2 regions of the Paenibacillus sp. GCM10027628 genome follow, and region 1 is predicted to be linked to the other one. Evidence: predicted binding sites of a transcription regulator. Region 1 holds the regulator's gene; the other holds the start of a gene.
The links. The regulator Rex, encoded in region 1, represses fermentation and respiration genes when NADH is low (regulators of the CRP and FNR family bind a similar motif). The targets are predictions, from matches to a motif close to TTGTGAAATATTTCACAA.
Positions count from the first base shown of each region.

Region 2: the regulator Rex is predicted to act here: its motif matches at 2,703-2,720, upstream of adhE (bifunctional acetaldehyde-CoA/alcohol dehydrogenase).

Region 1 is NZ_JBHTHA010000011.1:67,551-75,521, reverse strand. It holds gene panD (aspartate 1-decarboxylase) at 1-241, shown strand, start outside; gene ACFQZT_RS11855 (tetratricopeptide repeat protein) at 340-933, shown strand; gene dinG (ATP-dependent DNA helicase DinG) at 1,030-3,897, shown strand; gene ACFQZT_RS11845 (redox-sensing transcriptional repressor Rex) at 3,894-4,514, shown strand; gene ACFQZT_RS11840 (inorganic phosphate transporter) at 5,029-6,030, opposite strand; gene ACFQZT_RS11835 (DUF47 domain-containing protein) at 6,133-6,759, opposite strand; gene ACFQZT_RS11830 (amidohydrolase) at 7,006-7,971, shown strand, end outside.
Region 2 is NZ_JBHTHA010000048.1:48,488-56,458, forward strand. It holds gene adhE (bifunctional acetaldehyde-CoA/alcohol dehydrogenase) at 1-2,563, opposite strand, end outside; gene ACFQZT_RS29400 (b(o/a)3-type cytochrome-c oxidase subunit 1) at 2,907-4,571, opposite strand; gene ACFQZT_RS29405 (cytochrome c oxidase subunit II) at 4,603-5,073, opposite strand; gene ACFQZT_RS29410 (cytochrome c oxidase subunit 2A) at 5,109-5,273, opposite strand; gene mobA (molybdenum cofactor guanylyltransferase) at 5,383-5,988, opposite strand; gene ACFQZT_RS29420 (Crp/Fnr family transcriptional regulator) at 6,170-6,892, shown strand; gene ACFQZT_RS29425 (DoxX family protein) at 7,101-7,646, shown strand; gene ACFQZT_RS29430 (formate/nitrite transporter family protein) at 7,800-7,971, opposite strand, start outside.

The sequences.
Region 1 (7,971 bases):
TAACAACAACGGCGCTCGTCTTGAAACCTATATTATCCCGGGTCCGCGCGGCTCGGGTGTTATCTGCTTGAACGGAGCCGCAGCGCGTTTAGTGCAAACAGGAGATACGGTAATCATTATGTCCTATGCGATGATGACCGACGAAGAGGCCAAGAAACATCAACCGACCATAGCTATTTTGGGAGCGAACAACAAAGTCGCTCAATTGCTCAAAGAAGAGGAGCACTCTACCGTTCTTTAACAACTTCATTGAACCCTCTTTCGCTAACTCCCATGCATGAAAAGGACACTGTTTACAAAGAATGAGGATAAGCTTTCGAAGTAAAGGTGGGATGCCAAATGTTTAAGCATTTATTTTCCACAATGAACGAAGTTTTGGAAGAAATCCAAAAGGAATATCCGAATAGTGCCGGGGAGAAAAAAGCGGAACTTGATGAGCAATTGCAAGTGTTAAAAACGATGAGCGACGAATTCATTGAAGCTTGGCTGCTATTTGAGGAGAAGCTGGGAAAGTTTTATGGGGCTGTTCCGATCAGCACCCAAACTCTTCATAATGAACTTATGGAACTGGATTTGTCCGGCAAGCAAACGGACGAGTTTACAAAGGGACAAGGGTATTACAAACTGAATATGTATGACCAGGCGATTCAAGAATTTGAAGCGCTGATCCGGTTGCAGCCTGATTTCATGTTGGCACGCATTTATTTGGCCATGGGGTATCTGCGTAAAGGGGAATACGGGGATGCATACCGGCATTTTCAGTTTCTCTTGCCCTTAACCGACAATATGAAGATGAAGGCCATCTCTTACAATGCAATGGGCTGTATTCAAGTTCAAAATCAAAATTTGGAGAAGGCGTTCGAATATTTTCAAAAAGCGTATCATACCGACCCCTCCTGCATGGAACCGTTAATTAATTTGGACGAATCGTAAATTGGAAGTCGTAGGAAATGAACAAGGTATTCCCTTTTCCTGATCAGATTTGGTATGCTAGGAGAAGCGCAGGACGAAGGGATTGAAATTCACGTCATGAAATTTGCAGTATTGGATTTTGAAACAACTGGAAGCGGACAGTCGGATGAAATCATCCAGGTCGGGCTTGTCATTATAGATCAATTTCAAATCGTAGACAGGTATACTTCTCTGGTGAACCCGGGGATCGGTATACCTTCTTCGATTACAACATTAACAGGGATTACGGACGACATGGTGAAGGATGCGCCTTCTTTGGATCAAGTCATGTCGGATATGTTTCCGCTATTATTCGATAGCGTGCTAGTAGGACATCATGTTCCGTTCGATCTGTCTTTCCTGCAACGTGGTTTGACCAAGACCGGTTACCCGCCATTTTCAGGCCGTGTACTGGATACAATGGATATGCTTCGCATTTTGTTTCCATCCATTTCCAGTCTGCAATTGAGTATGGTGGCCGGTTTATTTGGTTTGGACCATGAGCGCCCTCATCAAGCGGACAGCGATGCGGAAGTTACGGCATTGATTTGGATTATTTGTATGGAAAGGCTGCTGGGATTACCGCTTCTGACGGTGCAGCGCTTAAACCATATTTTTGAAAGCGGCGCTAGCGATTTAGGTTGGTTTATCGATGAAATTCGTTTATTTAAAGAGTCGGAGACGAGTGTGGACGTCGATGTTCATCGATATTTCCGGCAATTTACGCTGAATGTAAACGATTGGGGCGAAGAAGAGGATCTGCGTAAAGGTGAGGATGTCGGACAACTGCTAGGCGCTTCCTTTACCGAGTTTCACCAAGGGTTGAAAGACGCGCTCCGGCAAAAATTCGAGGTGTTCGAGGAACGGGAATCTCAAGAGCAAATGATCCGAGAGGTGGAGCAATCCTTGCGGATGGATCAGCATCTTATGATTGAAGCGGGTACAGGCACCGGCAAATCGCTTGGCTATTTAATTCCCTCCTTGTACTACGGGATCAAGCACGATAAGAAAGTAATTGTCTCCACGCATACGATCAATCTTCAAGAGCAGCTCCGCGAGCGAGACATTCCTTTGTTGAAAGAGATTTTCCCAGTGGACTTTAAAGCAGCCGTTCTTAAAGGAAGAAGCCATTATCTTTGTTTGCGCAAGTTCGAGAACAAGTTGACAACGCGAGATTACGAGCACGGCAAGGAAGACCCGATAACTGCGGCGCAGATGGTCGTTTGGTTAAGTGAGACGGAGTATGGCGACGAAGAAGAGCTGCATTTTGGCAATAAAGGGGCCCAATTTTGGTATTCGGTAGCAAGCGATACGGATTCGTGCTTGAATCGGATGTGTCCTTGGTTCAAGAAGTGCTTCTATCACCGGGCCCGGAACGACGCAAATACAGCTGACGTGGTTATTACGAACCACTCGCTGCTATTCACGGACATGAAGGCGGAAAATCGGCTTTTGCCTGCATACAAGCATCTGGTCATCGATGAGGCCCACCACTTCGAGGAAGTGGCTAGCAAGCATCTTGGCATCGAACTGCATGCAGCTGCTTTTTATAACACGATGCAATGGCTTTACAAAGATAATCGCAGCGGCCAACTGCCGATGCTTCGTTTCCGGTTGCAAAAAAATGACGATCATCCGGAACGCGTCGCGGCATGGAGCGAGTCGATTGATGCTCAGCTCCCGAAGCTCATCAAGATCAAAGAGGACTGGGATAGGCTCAGCGAATCGCTATACGAACTACTCTCTTCCAAAAGCGATCCTTCCCAATCGGAGAGTTCGCAATATGTGCTTCGCATGAAACCTGAGACGCTGCCGGCAAACTGGAACGAGCTTCTTATGATGGAGGATAACATCTATCTGAATGCGAATGAGGTGCTGCGATCCTTAGACAAGATACTAAGTGAGATTAAGGATATGCAGGATGTGTTCGAAGTCCAAGGCTTGGTTACTGATCTTAATGGAACGGTTAAGGAGCTTTACAACCACCGCGACGCGCTTCACTTTTTCATGAAGATGGCAGATGAAGGTTATGTCTATTGGATGGAAGCCGGCACATACTCGAAGGCGAGGTCGTTGCAGCTTATATGTGTGCCTACGGACGTAAGCTCACTCTTACAGCAGCATTTTTTTGAAACGAAAGACAGTATCATCCTAACTTCGGCCACTTTATCGGTAAATAAATCTTTTCAATACTCTGCCGACCAGCTCGGTCTGCATATTCCTCAAGATGAAGAGAGAGGGAAGTTGAAAACCGTTCAGCTGCCTTCACCTTTTAATTATCGGGAACAGGCGCTTGTCGTTATTCCCCGGGATTTTCCAACGATCAAAGGTGCATCAGGCGACCCGGTTTTCATTAACGCACTTATTCAATCTCTTAGCGATGTAGCCATGGTTACGAAAGGCCGTATGCTGATCTTGTGTACATCCAATCGTATGTTAAAGCAGATTTATGCCGGCATGAAAGACATTTTGAAGCCTCATGGCATCACAGTCCTAGGGCAGGGCGTAGATAGCGGTAACCGCAGCAAGTTGACGAGAATGTTCCAAGATAACAACATGTGCGTGCTCCTGGGCACCAGTTCGTTCTGGGAAGGCGTTGACATTCCAGGTGACGCTCTTAGCTGCCTGGCGATTATCCGTTTGCCTTTTCAACCGCCTAATCATCCGTTAGTGGAAGCCAAGTGCGAGAATATCAAGAAGCGCAATGAGAATCCTTTTATGAAATTCTCGGTCCCTCAGGCCGTTATCCGCTTTAAACAAGGCTTTGGCAGGCTGGTTCGCAGAGCGTCCGATAAAGGGATTGTCATCATCTACGATACCCGAGTTATAGATACGTACTATGGCAAGCATTTCCTCTATTCGCTGCCGGGACCGAAGATTGAACATATGACCACCGAGCAAATGTTACCGAGGATTGAGCAATGGATGGGGGAGGTGCAGCAGTGAAGACGCAAAAAATATCAGAAGCGGTCGTGCGCAGATTGCCCATTTACTTACGTTTTCTCAATGAACTTGCGATGAAAAATATTATGACCGTATCGTCGCAAGATCTGGGTCAAAAGCTGGATTTGAATCCTGCGCAAATTCGTAAAGACTTAGCTTATTTCGGGGAATTCGGAAAGAAAGGCATCGGTTATGATGTGGCTTACCTAATTGAAAAAATTCGCCAGATTCTGAAGCTGGACCGTCATATTCAGGTCGCGCTCGTCGGCGCTGGCAATTTGGGTCGCGCATTGTGCAATTATAATACGTATTTACGGAATGATATGAAAATTGTCGCGGTTTTTGACGCGATGCCTAGCAAGGCTGGGGAAACGATTAACAACCTGACCGTGCAGTCCATGCAGGAAATGAAGCAAACCTTAGCTAAGCTTGGGGTGCGGATCGGCATCATTACTGTACCCGCGATAGAAGCTCAAAATGTAGCGAATCAGTTCGTGGAATGCGGAATAGAAGCTATATTGAATTTTGCTCCTGTTATCATTAAGGTTCCGCCTGAAGTACGGGTGCATCATGCCGATTTTACTACCGAGCTGCAAAGTTTGGCGTATTATTTGGATTAAAAGCAGAAAAGAAGGCACTGATCCTGCGGATCGGTGCCTTCTTTGAGCATTATAGAAGTTGGAGGGGAGGGTATCTTCCACCTAGAAAGAACTATGGTCGCTAAATAGAGAACATTTTGACGCATTTGGTGGGTCAATGACCACCAATCAGGCTTCGAACGAATAAAAGTCCATAATTAGCGAAGATTGTTCGTTATTTATGGACCTTTGTTCTTTCGAGCCCCGAAATGGCTATTTCTCCGAAATTTAGCGTCAAACTTGTATACTAATAACGACCTTCGTTCTTTGTCAAGCGGGTGAACCGAAGGTTACCCCCTCATTTTTTTGAATGTGGCCGATGGTTGCATGATGTGCATTCGAATCTACGGAAGAGCGAGCCAAAAGGAGTATTTTTAATTGAGACTTTCTCACTCTCTCGAGGGGAACTTGTTTCCCAGCGTAAAATGATATAAAAAAGGTGCAACTCGAACATATTCGAGCCTGCACCTTTTAAGCATTTTCATGAGTCTTTCCATCAGAAAATCAATCTAAAGAGCACAAAGTAAATCGAGAATGCCAATGCGATACTAATCGGAATCGTTATCACCCAGGTAATCACCATGCGTCCTACAGTTGCCCATTGAACTTCATGGAAACGCATGACACTGCCTGTTCCTATGATGGCTGAAGAGATAACATGAGTAGTCGATAATGGTTTGCCAATGTGAGTTGAGAACTGAATGACCAAAGAAGAGGTCAGATCAGCCGCGAAACCGTTGATGGGTTCGATCTTAACAATTTTGCCGGAAATGGTTTTAATAATTCGCCATCCGCCAATTGAAGTTCCTAGGCCCATGGCCAGGGCTGCTGAAATCTTAACCCACATAGGTACGTTCAAATCCGTTTGGTATCCGGCCGCCACGAGTCCAAAAACGATAATACCCATAGCTTTTTGTGCATCGTTACCACCGTGAGAATAGGATAATAATCCTGCGGACAAGATCTGAAGCGTACGGAACATTCGATTTAGTTTGGATCTTGATGTATTGCCGGACCATAAAATGATGTATTTAATAAGCACCATGATGAGATAACCCAGAACAAATGCAATAATCGGCGACAAAATCAAGATAATGATAATTTGAGTAAAACCGGACCAGTTAACGGCATGAAACCCAGCTCCGGCAATAACAGCGCCTGCAAGCGATCCAAGCAGTGTATGAGAGGAGGAGGATGGAATTCCAAAGTACCAGGTTAACAAATTCCAAATGATGGCAGCAAGTAAAGCTGCAATAACGATTTCTACGCCATGATTGATTTTGGCAGGGTTTGCGACGCTGCCGCCAACGGTTTTGGCGACTTCCGACGATACGACTGCACCGACAAAGTTTAGTGTTGCAGCCATGATGACCGCTATTTTAGGACTTAAAGCTCTTGTTGATATGGATGTAGCAATTGCATTGGCCGTATCGTGAAATCCGTTGATGAAGTCAAACAGCAGCGCAAGTGCCACGATGACGATCAGATAGGTTAACATGATTTCCTCCTAAGAGTTTTCCTTAAGGAAAACTATCTTCGTAACGTTGGCAAAGTTTTCCTGATGGAAAACGGACTTCGTAAACATAAGCAATAGCCGTTCTTAGGAATAACGAAGAACTACGCTATCTAAAATGTTGGCTACATCTTCGCATGCGTCTGTTGTCTCTTCCAAACGTTCATAGATTTCTTTCAGTTTGAAATCTTCGTATGGATCTTTACGTGCGATGAATATTTGGCGAATACCTTCACGCATTAATCGGTCTCCATCATTTTCAAGGCTATTAATGGCAACCGTATGCTCAGGAATTTGCATATATTTCTTTTTGGCCAGCAGTTTAAAAGCATCCAGCATATGTTGACAGGAGTCAACGATAACTGCCGAGAATTCTTTCATAAAAGAATCTGTGTGTGAAACATTCAGATAATCGAAACGGGCAATCGTAGCTTCAATCCCATCGGTTACATCGTCCACTTTGGAAGCTAGCTCCATAATATCTTCGCGATCTAACGGCGTAATGAATACTTTGTTCAAGCCTTTGAATATTTCGTGGGTTATAGAGTCTCCTTGATGTTCGAGATCATAAATGGCTTTGACATATTCGACAGGGGGTTTATCACCCATCATGGCCGTGCGGAACATTTGAGCGGTTTGCAGTGCGTTCTCCGCAGAACGGATAAGGAGCTGCAGAAAGTCGATATCGCCTTTTTTGGTGAATAAAGTTGTCATAAAACCCTCCTAGATTTTACTATATGTACAATTTTTCTCATCGAATCTATAAGTTAAACAGACCCATTTGTAGAAAAAACTCACGAGATTAAAAATATCATAATATTCCTACTGAAAGCAACGAGAAATCTGTGTCATTTTACAATTCGTCAACATATTCTACTTTCTTGATTTTACAGGCTTGAAGTTGTAAAGTTGAAAAAGCGATGTTTGTCTTTAGAATGAGCATAGAGAGGAATTTTTACTATGAAAAAAACATTAATTACGAACGGCACTTTCATTTCCATCAATGAGACTAAATCTACGGTTAAGGGTTGCATGGTCATCGAAGGCGACCGTATTACATACATAGGCGAGCAAGCTCCCGAACCAAAAGAGTTTTATGATGAAGCCATCGATGGAACGAACAAGCTTTATATGCCGGGGCTTGTTAACACGCATGGCCATGCGGCAATGTCATTGCTAAGGGGATATGGCGACGATTTGGCTTTGCAAATTTGGCTGGAAGAAAAGATGTGGCCGATGGAAGCGAAGTTCAGTTCCCAAGATGTGAAATGGGGCACGCTGCTGTCCATTCTTGAAATGATTAAAGGCGGCACGACAACCATCGTTGATATGTATGATCACATGAATGAAGTGGCTATGGCGATCGAGCAATCCGGGATGCGCGGATGTTTAACAAGAGGCGTTATCGGTTTGTGTCCTCGGGAAGTTCAGGATGCAAAGCTGAAAGAAGCAACGGAGTTTGCGACAAACTGGCATGGTAAAGCGGACGGACGAATTACAACGATGATGTCCCCGCATGCACCTTATACATGTCCGCCTGATTATATTGAACGTATTGTTCAAGTCGCTCATGATTTGAACCTGCCGATTCATACGCATATGTCGGAAACAAGCCGTGAAGTACAGGCCAACGTAGATCAGTACGGGCTTCGACCTGTGGCTCATTTGGAGAAAATCGGCGTTTTCTCAAGACCGACGCTAGTCGCGCATGGCGTCCACTTAACCGATGATGAAATCGATGTATTAAGACAATATGATGTACGTATCTCGCATAACCCGGGAAGCAATCTTAAACTTGCCAGCGGTGTGGCGCGAGTGCCGGAATTGCTCCGTGCTGGAGTTAAAGTTTCTCTCGGAACGGATGGCGCGGCATCTAACAACAATCTGGATATGTTCGAAGAGATGAGACTGGCCGCGCTCATTCAT
Region 2 (7,971 bases), on a different contig from region 1:
CCGTTACTAATGGCATCCGTGGATTCGCAGTTGTACATTGGTCTTCGAAAGCCCGATCCGCCAAGTACTCTACGCGCGCCTCGAATTGTTCGGGATTAAACCCGAGATCCTGGAATTTCTCAGGAATGCCAAGTATTTTATTCAACTTGCGAATGGCATCGATCAAGCTGTTCACGCCTTCCTCCGTTGTTTTGGCAGGTAGTCCGAGCATGCGGGCAATTTCGGCATAGCGTTGATCCGCCACGAAGTGGTCATATTTCGGGAACGAAGTAAACTTCGTTGGCTTCTGGGCATTATAGCGGATCACATGCGGCATGAGAATCGCATTGGTGCGTCCGTGAGCGGTATGGTATTCACCGCCCCATTTGTGCGCCAGACTATGGTTAATGCCAAGGAACGCGTTCGCGAAAGCCATACCTGCTATCGTCGATGCATTATGCATTTTCTCGCGTGCAACAGGGTCCCCCGTGGCGAATGATTTCTCCAGATTTTGGAACACAAGCTGGATTGCTTTCATGGCTAAACCATCGGAGTAATCATTTGCCATGACGGACACGTATGCCTCAATCGCATGCGTGAGGACGTCCATACCGGTGTCAGCAACTGCCGTTTTCGGCAAGCTGTATACATAATCAGGGTCAATGATGGCAACGTCGGGAGTCAGCTCGTAATCCGCCAGCGGGTACTTCGTATTGCCTTTCTCCTTATCGGTGATGACCGCAAAAGAAGTCACTTCCGATCCTGTACCCGAAGTGGTAGGAATCGCGACGAACTTGGCTTTGCGTCCAAGGCGCGGATACTTGTAAACCCGCTTCCGGATATCCATGAACTTCTGTTTCAACGCATCGAAGCTCGTATCCGGGTATTCATAGAACAGCCACATCGCTTTGGCCGCATCCATCGGAGAGCCGCCGCCCAAGGCGATAATGCAATCCGGCTGGAAGCTTGCCATCTGCGCTCTGCCCCGCTCTACCGTTTCAACGGATGGATCCGGTTCAACATCCGAGAATATTTCGATGTAGACGGGGAGCTGACGCTTGCGCAAATAATATTCGACTCGCTCCACGTAACCGAGCTTCACCATCATAGGATCGGTGACGATCATCACGCGTGTGATGTCCGGCATCTTTTCCAGGTACTGTGTGGCGCCTTTTTCAAAGTAAACTTTCGGCGGTATTTTAAACCACTGCATATTGACCGTGCGATAAGCAACCCGCTTCACGTTGATCAGGTTCACAGCACTTACGTTGGAGGTTGTTGAGTTATGTCCGTAAGATCCGCAACCGAGCGTCAACGACGGCAGATTGGTGTTGTAAATGTCCCCGATCGCGCCATGTGTGGACGGAGAATTGACAATCACGCGTCCTGTCTGCAATTTAGCAGCAAATGCTTCGATCACATCCTTATTTTGCGAGTGGATCACCGAGGAATGGCCCATGCCGCCGAATTTGACGACTTCAACCGCTCGAGCTATCCCTTGCTCTGCCGTTTTCACCTTATAGCAAGCAAGTACAGGGCTTAATTTCTCAGCTGATAATGGGTAAGCCTCGCCAACTCCGGCGAGCTCGGCGACCAGCACTTTCGTTGCAGACGGTACCTTGATGCCCGCCATTTCGGCAATTTTCACTGCGGATTGGCCGACGATAACGGCATTAACCGCGCATTTTTCATTATTAATAACAAGTTTGGATACAGCTTCCGTTTCCTCTTTGTTTAAGAAGTAACAACCTTGATCGGTCATGAGCTTTCTTGTTTCCACATAGACGGCTTCTTCAATAATAACGGATTGCTCGGAAGCGCAAATCATGCCATTGTCGAACGTCTTGGATAAAATCAAATCATTGACAGCTTGCGGCAAATTCGCCGACTTCTCAATGAAGCAAGGCACGTTGCCGGGGCCGACGCCTAGAGCCGGTTTCCCTGTGCTGTAAGCGGCCTTTACCATGGAGGACCCGCCGGTAGCAAGCACTAACGCCACATCCGGATGATTCATCAGCAGTTGCGTTGCTTCCACGGATGGATGCTTCACCCACTGGATGCAATGTTCAGGGGCACCCGCTCTCACTGCGGCGTCCAGCAACGTTGCAGCAGCCGCAGCGCTGGATTGCTGAGCGGAAGGGTGGAAAGCGAATATGATCGGATTGCGGGTTTTGGTCGCAATTAACGACTTGAACATCGTTGTCGAAGTCGGATTCGTGACGGGGGTGACACCCGCAATAATGCCAACAGGTTCCGCTACCATCCGGTAGCTTTCGTAAGCATTTTCCTCAATAACACCCACAGTTTTGTTATTTTTTATGCTGTGATAGATGTATTCGGTCGCGAACAGGTTCTTCGTGATCTTATCCTCATAGACACCGCGTCCCGTTTCTTCGACAGCCAGTTTGGCAAGCGACATATGCTTGTCGATTCCGGCGAGCGCCATTTGCTGCACGATGACATCCACCTGTTCTTGATCCAATTCCATAAAAGCTTTCTGTGCAAGCTTGGCTCTTGCTACCAACTGATTCACTTCATCCTGCGCGGAAATCTGCTCTTTAATCTTGATTTCTTTCATCGCCATACTCGATCCACTCCTCTATCGTTAATTGATGGGTTGCCGTTGTTGTGTTTTCTGATATTAGCTTAATCTTCATGACCTTTATTCAACTATGATATAAATCACAACCAGGGATTTTATGGATAACCATCTCTTGAAGCTTTTGTGAAACAATTCACAAGTTGTTGTGAAGAAGAAGCACCAGCTTTTTCTTTTAAGAAAAGCTCCTATGCGGAGCCCTTTCCACGATGAATGGCCCTGCGTAAGAGGTAGCTTTTCATGCCAATCAGAAAGTCTTCACCACGCTTTAGCGCTTTAGTGAACTTAAACTTTCTGATGTGGTTAAAAACTGGTGCCCTCTTTCACATTACCAAGTAACAAACCCTTTTGAACCAACACCTGATTGCATAATCATATCCATTAACGGTATCGTATAAGCAACCAATATCAGCACTACCGACAAGCTGATCCACACGCTCCAGCGATCCAGGTATGCCGGAGTCGCTTCGGCCTGTTCCATGGCTTCGCCGATCGGATACTCGGTCACACCCTTCGGCGCCCGAAGCAGCGCGAAAACGTTGTACACCATTAACAACACGCCGATAAATAAAACGGTGCCGCCAATTGCCATGAATACATAATACGGCATCCAGGTTGCCGCATCCGGATTTCCTTCATAGGTCGTGAATGCCGTTCTCCGCGGTGCGCCGAATAGTCCGACAAGATGCATCGCCCCAGACATAAAGAACATGCCCACACACCAGATGACCGTTTGAATAATCCCAAGCTTATTCATGCGCTTCGTCAGGACACGGCCCGTTACTGCGGGAAGCAGCCAATACGTAATCCCGAAAAACGTAAGCGCCACGCTTGTCGCGACCGTCAAGTGAAAGTGTCCCGTAACCCATAACGTATTGTGGACCACTGCATTCATTTGGTTGCTTGCATTGATTAGTCCGCCTGCACCGGCCGGGATAAAGATCAGCATCCCCATAAATGGAGCGAAGAATCGAACATCCTTCCATGGCATCACTTTCACCCAACCGAACAGCCCTTTGGCTCCTTTGGCGCGTCCATTCAGCTCAAAAGTTGCGAATAACGAAAATGCAGTCATCAGAGATGGAATGACGACCATAAAGGTCAGAACAACCTGCAAGTACTTCCAGAAGGAACTGATGCCCGGCTCCATCAATTGATGGTGAAATCCTACCGGAATCGAAAATAACAGCAGAAGGACAAAAGACAATCTGGCAAGCGCGTCGCTATAAATTTTGCCTCCGATAATCTTGGGAATAATCACATACCAGCAAATGTACGCGGGCATTAGCCAGAAATACACGAGCGGATGGCCGAAGTACCAGAATAAGGTACGGCTCAGCATCACATTGATCGTTTCCACCCATCCGAAAGACCATGGAATAAGCTGAATCAGGACCTCTGCTGCAACACCGATTGTGGCGATTTGCCACATAAGGAAAGTGATGACCGCCATAAAAGCAAACAAAGGAGAAAGCTTGCCCTGATGCGTCTTTTTCCAATACTTAAGCTGATAAAATATGCCCCACCCGCTAATCCAGCTTCCTACAACCAATAAGGCTAATCCGATGTAAAAATAAGGGGAAGCTTTCATAGGCGCATAGAAGGTATACAGTACGCTTGCTTTTCCCGTCAAAACCATGACAACACCGAGCGCAGTTCCTACAGTCATGAAAGCAAATCCAAGCCACCCCAACCGATTCACGATCGGCAGCAATTTTCCGCCTAGCGTGTATGAAACGCCTGAGTATAGAAAACCTATAATAAAATAGGTTGTAAATACAATCGCCATCAAAACGCCATGTGCGGTCAGCAGTTCATAATAACCGATCCCATAAGGCAGTTTGATCGTCCCGCTCTTCACCATCGTTTGCAGCAGCCCTGCGATTCCTCCAATGAGCAGGGCTATGAAAGCGACAATAATATGGGCAACGACTAGCTTGCCGTCTTTGAGATCGAATTTGTTTTCGAATAATTCCAATCGTCCCGTCTTCATCCCAGACATCCACCTTTCAGGTTCCTTATCGTCATTTCACGATGATCGTCGTTTTCATATATTCATGCGCCCCGCCGCAATACTCGTTGCACAAAATCAGGTATTCCCCCGGCTTTGTAAACGTATGGCTCACGTGACTAACTTCCCCGGGAACAATCATCATATTGACATTCGTCCCCGGAATCTCGAAGCCATGTACAACATCCTGGCTTGTGACGATAAAGTTGATCGTTGCTCCTGCAGGCACCTCCATTTTTTCCGGCGCATACCCAAAGGTGAACGCGATCATCACCGCTTCGTACTCATGATCGCCTGTCTGAAGCAGCCCGGGTTTGTCAAAAGGGGCTGTCTCCTTGACCTTGGAAGGATCGATCTGATGATGATGCTCACTAGGCGGTTTTACCCCCATAGCAAACGCGGAAACGCCCAAAACGCCTAGAAACACGAACAACATGCTGATGCCAATCGTTAGCCAAATTTTCTCAAGTTTATGAATATGCATGGCTTAACCCCATCCTTTTCGAATCGTAATTAGTGCTACTGTCTGGAAAGAAACAATATAAATACGGCGAGCCAGCTTGCAGCCAAAAAAGTTCCAAGCAGCATGACGGCGGCAAATGTGCCGTTCAGCGCCGGTTCCTGTTCCTCTTTTTTTATCGCGCTATGTTCCAGTTGCTCATTGCTTATCTTTCTAAGATTCATTTTAGAGCCACCTCCATTACGAAAATTGTCATATCCACATTGTAGAAACATTCTCGCGCTGCCACTGTGATTAATGTCACTTCTCCCAAATGAAAAGCTGAACAATTCGTTACATCCCCGTCTTCGCGATCGTTTGAAAAGCTTCATAGTCATTCATTGTTTTAATGCTGGAGATGAAATTCAGATTGACTCCATTCTCTTGTAAATATTCATCTCCTAATTCGCTCCAGAAAATATGTCCGAGTAAAGCGGATACTTTCGTTTCACCTCTATCGAGCAAAGGAAGAATTTTAGTTTTGCATGATCGGTCATAAATGCCATGCAAGGGGAACAATCCACCCGCCACAAGCGGAACTACTGCTTCAAAACCATCCCGCTTTCTGTTCCACAAAAGCTCTGCTGCTTGACTCGAAATGAACGGCATATCACAACCAACAACCCATACGGAGGTATGTTTGGCTAACGACAATGCCGCATGCATGCCCCCGAGCGGTCCGTGGCCAGCGAAAAAATCAGTTATAATCCGCACGGAACGGTCCAGAATGGGCAGATATGGCATCGGATCGTTGGTTACGACGATCATCTCATCGCACAATTTCCTCATCCGATCCACTTGCCGGACAATGAGAGGCTGTCCGTCAAACGGAAGCAAAGCTTTCAGTTCCCCTTTCATTCGACGGTTTGCTCCACCGGCCAAAATGACTCCCGTAAGCATCACCATCACTCCCCTTTATCAAGTTTTATATAGTTCTTACTTTAGTAAAACGAAAGGGGGATGTAAGTGAAAAATGTCACACCCCCAAAAGCGGCCTGTGACATAGATCACATCGCAATTACAAAAGAACAATTATACTTAATGAACTTACTTCATCATGTTGTTGGGAGCGGATAAAGGCATGGAGAACAAACAAACCATAAATCAAGAGGTCGGCGTTCGAAATACAGAGTGCTTCTCTGCAGAAAGCTTATCTAAACTGCAGCAAATCATGTATAAAATGAAGGTCGCTGCCGGAGCGCATTTATTCTGGGAGGGAGACCCTGCCGATAAGCTGATCTTCATAAAAAGCGGACGCATCAAAATTACCAAATCATCGGATGAAGGCCGGCAATTTATTTTATACATGTATCAGGAGGGTGATATGTTCGGTCAGGTTGACCCTTTCCGCCAATCGTTGCAAGTATTCAATGCAGAAGTCATCGAGGAAAGTATGGTCGGGGTCATTCTTCAGAAGGATCTGGAAGTATTGCTTTGGCAGCACGGCGATTTAGCCGTTGAATTCATGAAATGGATGGGGCTTGTCCACCGCATGACACAGACGAAATTTCGGGACCTTATGATGTTTGGCAAACATGGCGCACTATGCTCGTTGATTATTCGGCTTACGAATTCCTATGGTATCCAGCAGGAAGGGCAAACCGTCATTACGAAAAAGCTGACCAATACGGAACTTGCCGATATGATCGGCGCGACGAGAGAAAGCGTAAATCGAATGCTCAGCGAGTTGCGGAAAACAAACGCCATTAAATTTGACAACGGGAATCTCATCGTGATGAATCTCGAATATTTACGCGATATTTGCCATTGTGAAAGCTGCCCTAAAGACGTTTGCAGATTGTGATATTCAGTGATGATTTGTTGCGCTGTGATTTTCATCACATCGGCCAAAAATCAAAACATGATAATCTAAAGGTGTCAAGAGAAAGACAAATGAAGGAAAGGGAGATGTGACATGAAACGATCTCGCTTGGATTTAAAATAGACGATGCTGGATTTTTCAACAATTGTTTGTGATTTTTTTCACATTTTATTAATAGGAGATGATTGTTATGTTAGTTAAATGGCTTAGAGAGAATAAATATGCTGCTGCTGTCCTTTTATTGGTTCGACTTTATCTCGGCTTCGAATGGCTCACCCACGGATGGGATAAATTAACGAAGGGATTCGATGCCGGCGGTTTCTTAAATAATGCCGTTACCAAGCCGGTTATCGACAAAGCGACGAACGAACTCATTTATCCGACATTCACCGCTTTTGTCCAAAACTTCGCATTACCGAACGTCAAGTTCATTAACTTCATGATCCCTCTTGGCGAATTCTTGGTTGGTCTCGGGCTGATCCTGGGAGCCTTGACGGCCGCTGCTGCATTCTTCGGACTCTTGATGAACTTCATGTTCATGTTCGCCGGAACCGTTAGCACGAATCCTTGGTTTATACTGATTGGCGCTATCTTGTTCATTGGGGGAGCCAATACGGGCAAATTCGGCGTCGACTATTACCTTCTTCCCCTGCTTCGTAAAATAATCACCCGCAAGAAAGAAGGTACCAAACACAACAAAACCGGCACTGGCAACACCAAACCGGCTCATATCTAACGGTTGTTCAATTCAAAGATGCTGTCTCAAAAGGCCATCAACTGACCTTAGGGGCAGCTTTTTTTGTATTTCAAAAAAAGAAAACCGAAAGCAAGCTTAGAGCCCCGGTTCGGTTGGCTTTCGCTTGCCCTCCATTTGCTCAAGAAGTGTCAATCAATGCTTAATTTGAGTAGAGCGAGTTGAGAGAACCCTCTTTTCCTCTTTCACCGGAATTTCTAAGCTTCTCCGATACAGCCCCGCAACAAAGACCGCGCCTCCAATCCCATTACCAATAAAAACCGGGATGAAATTATGCAGGTACGCTTCCCAACTAGATTGGCCGGCA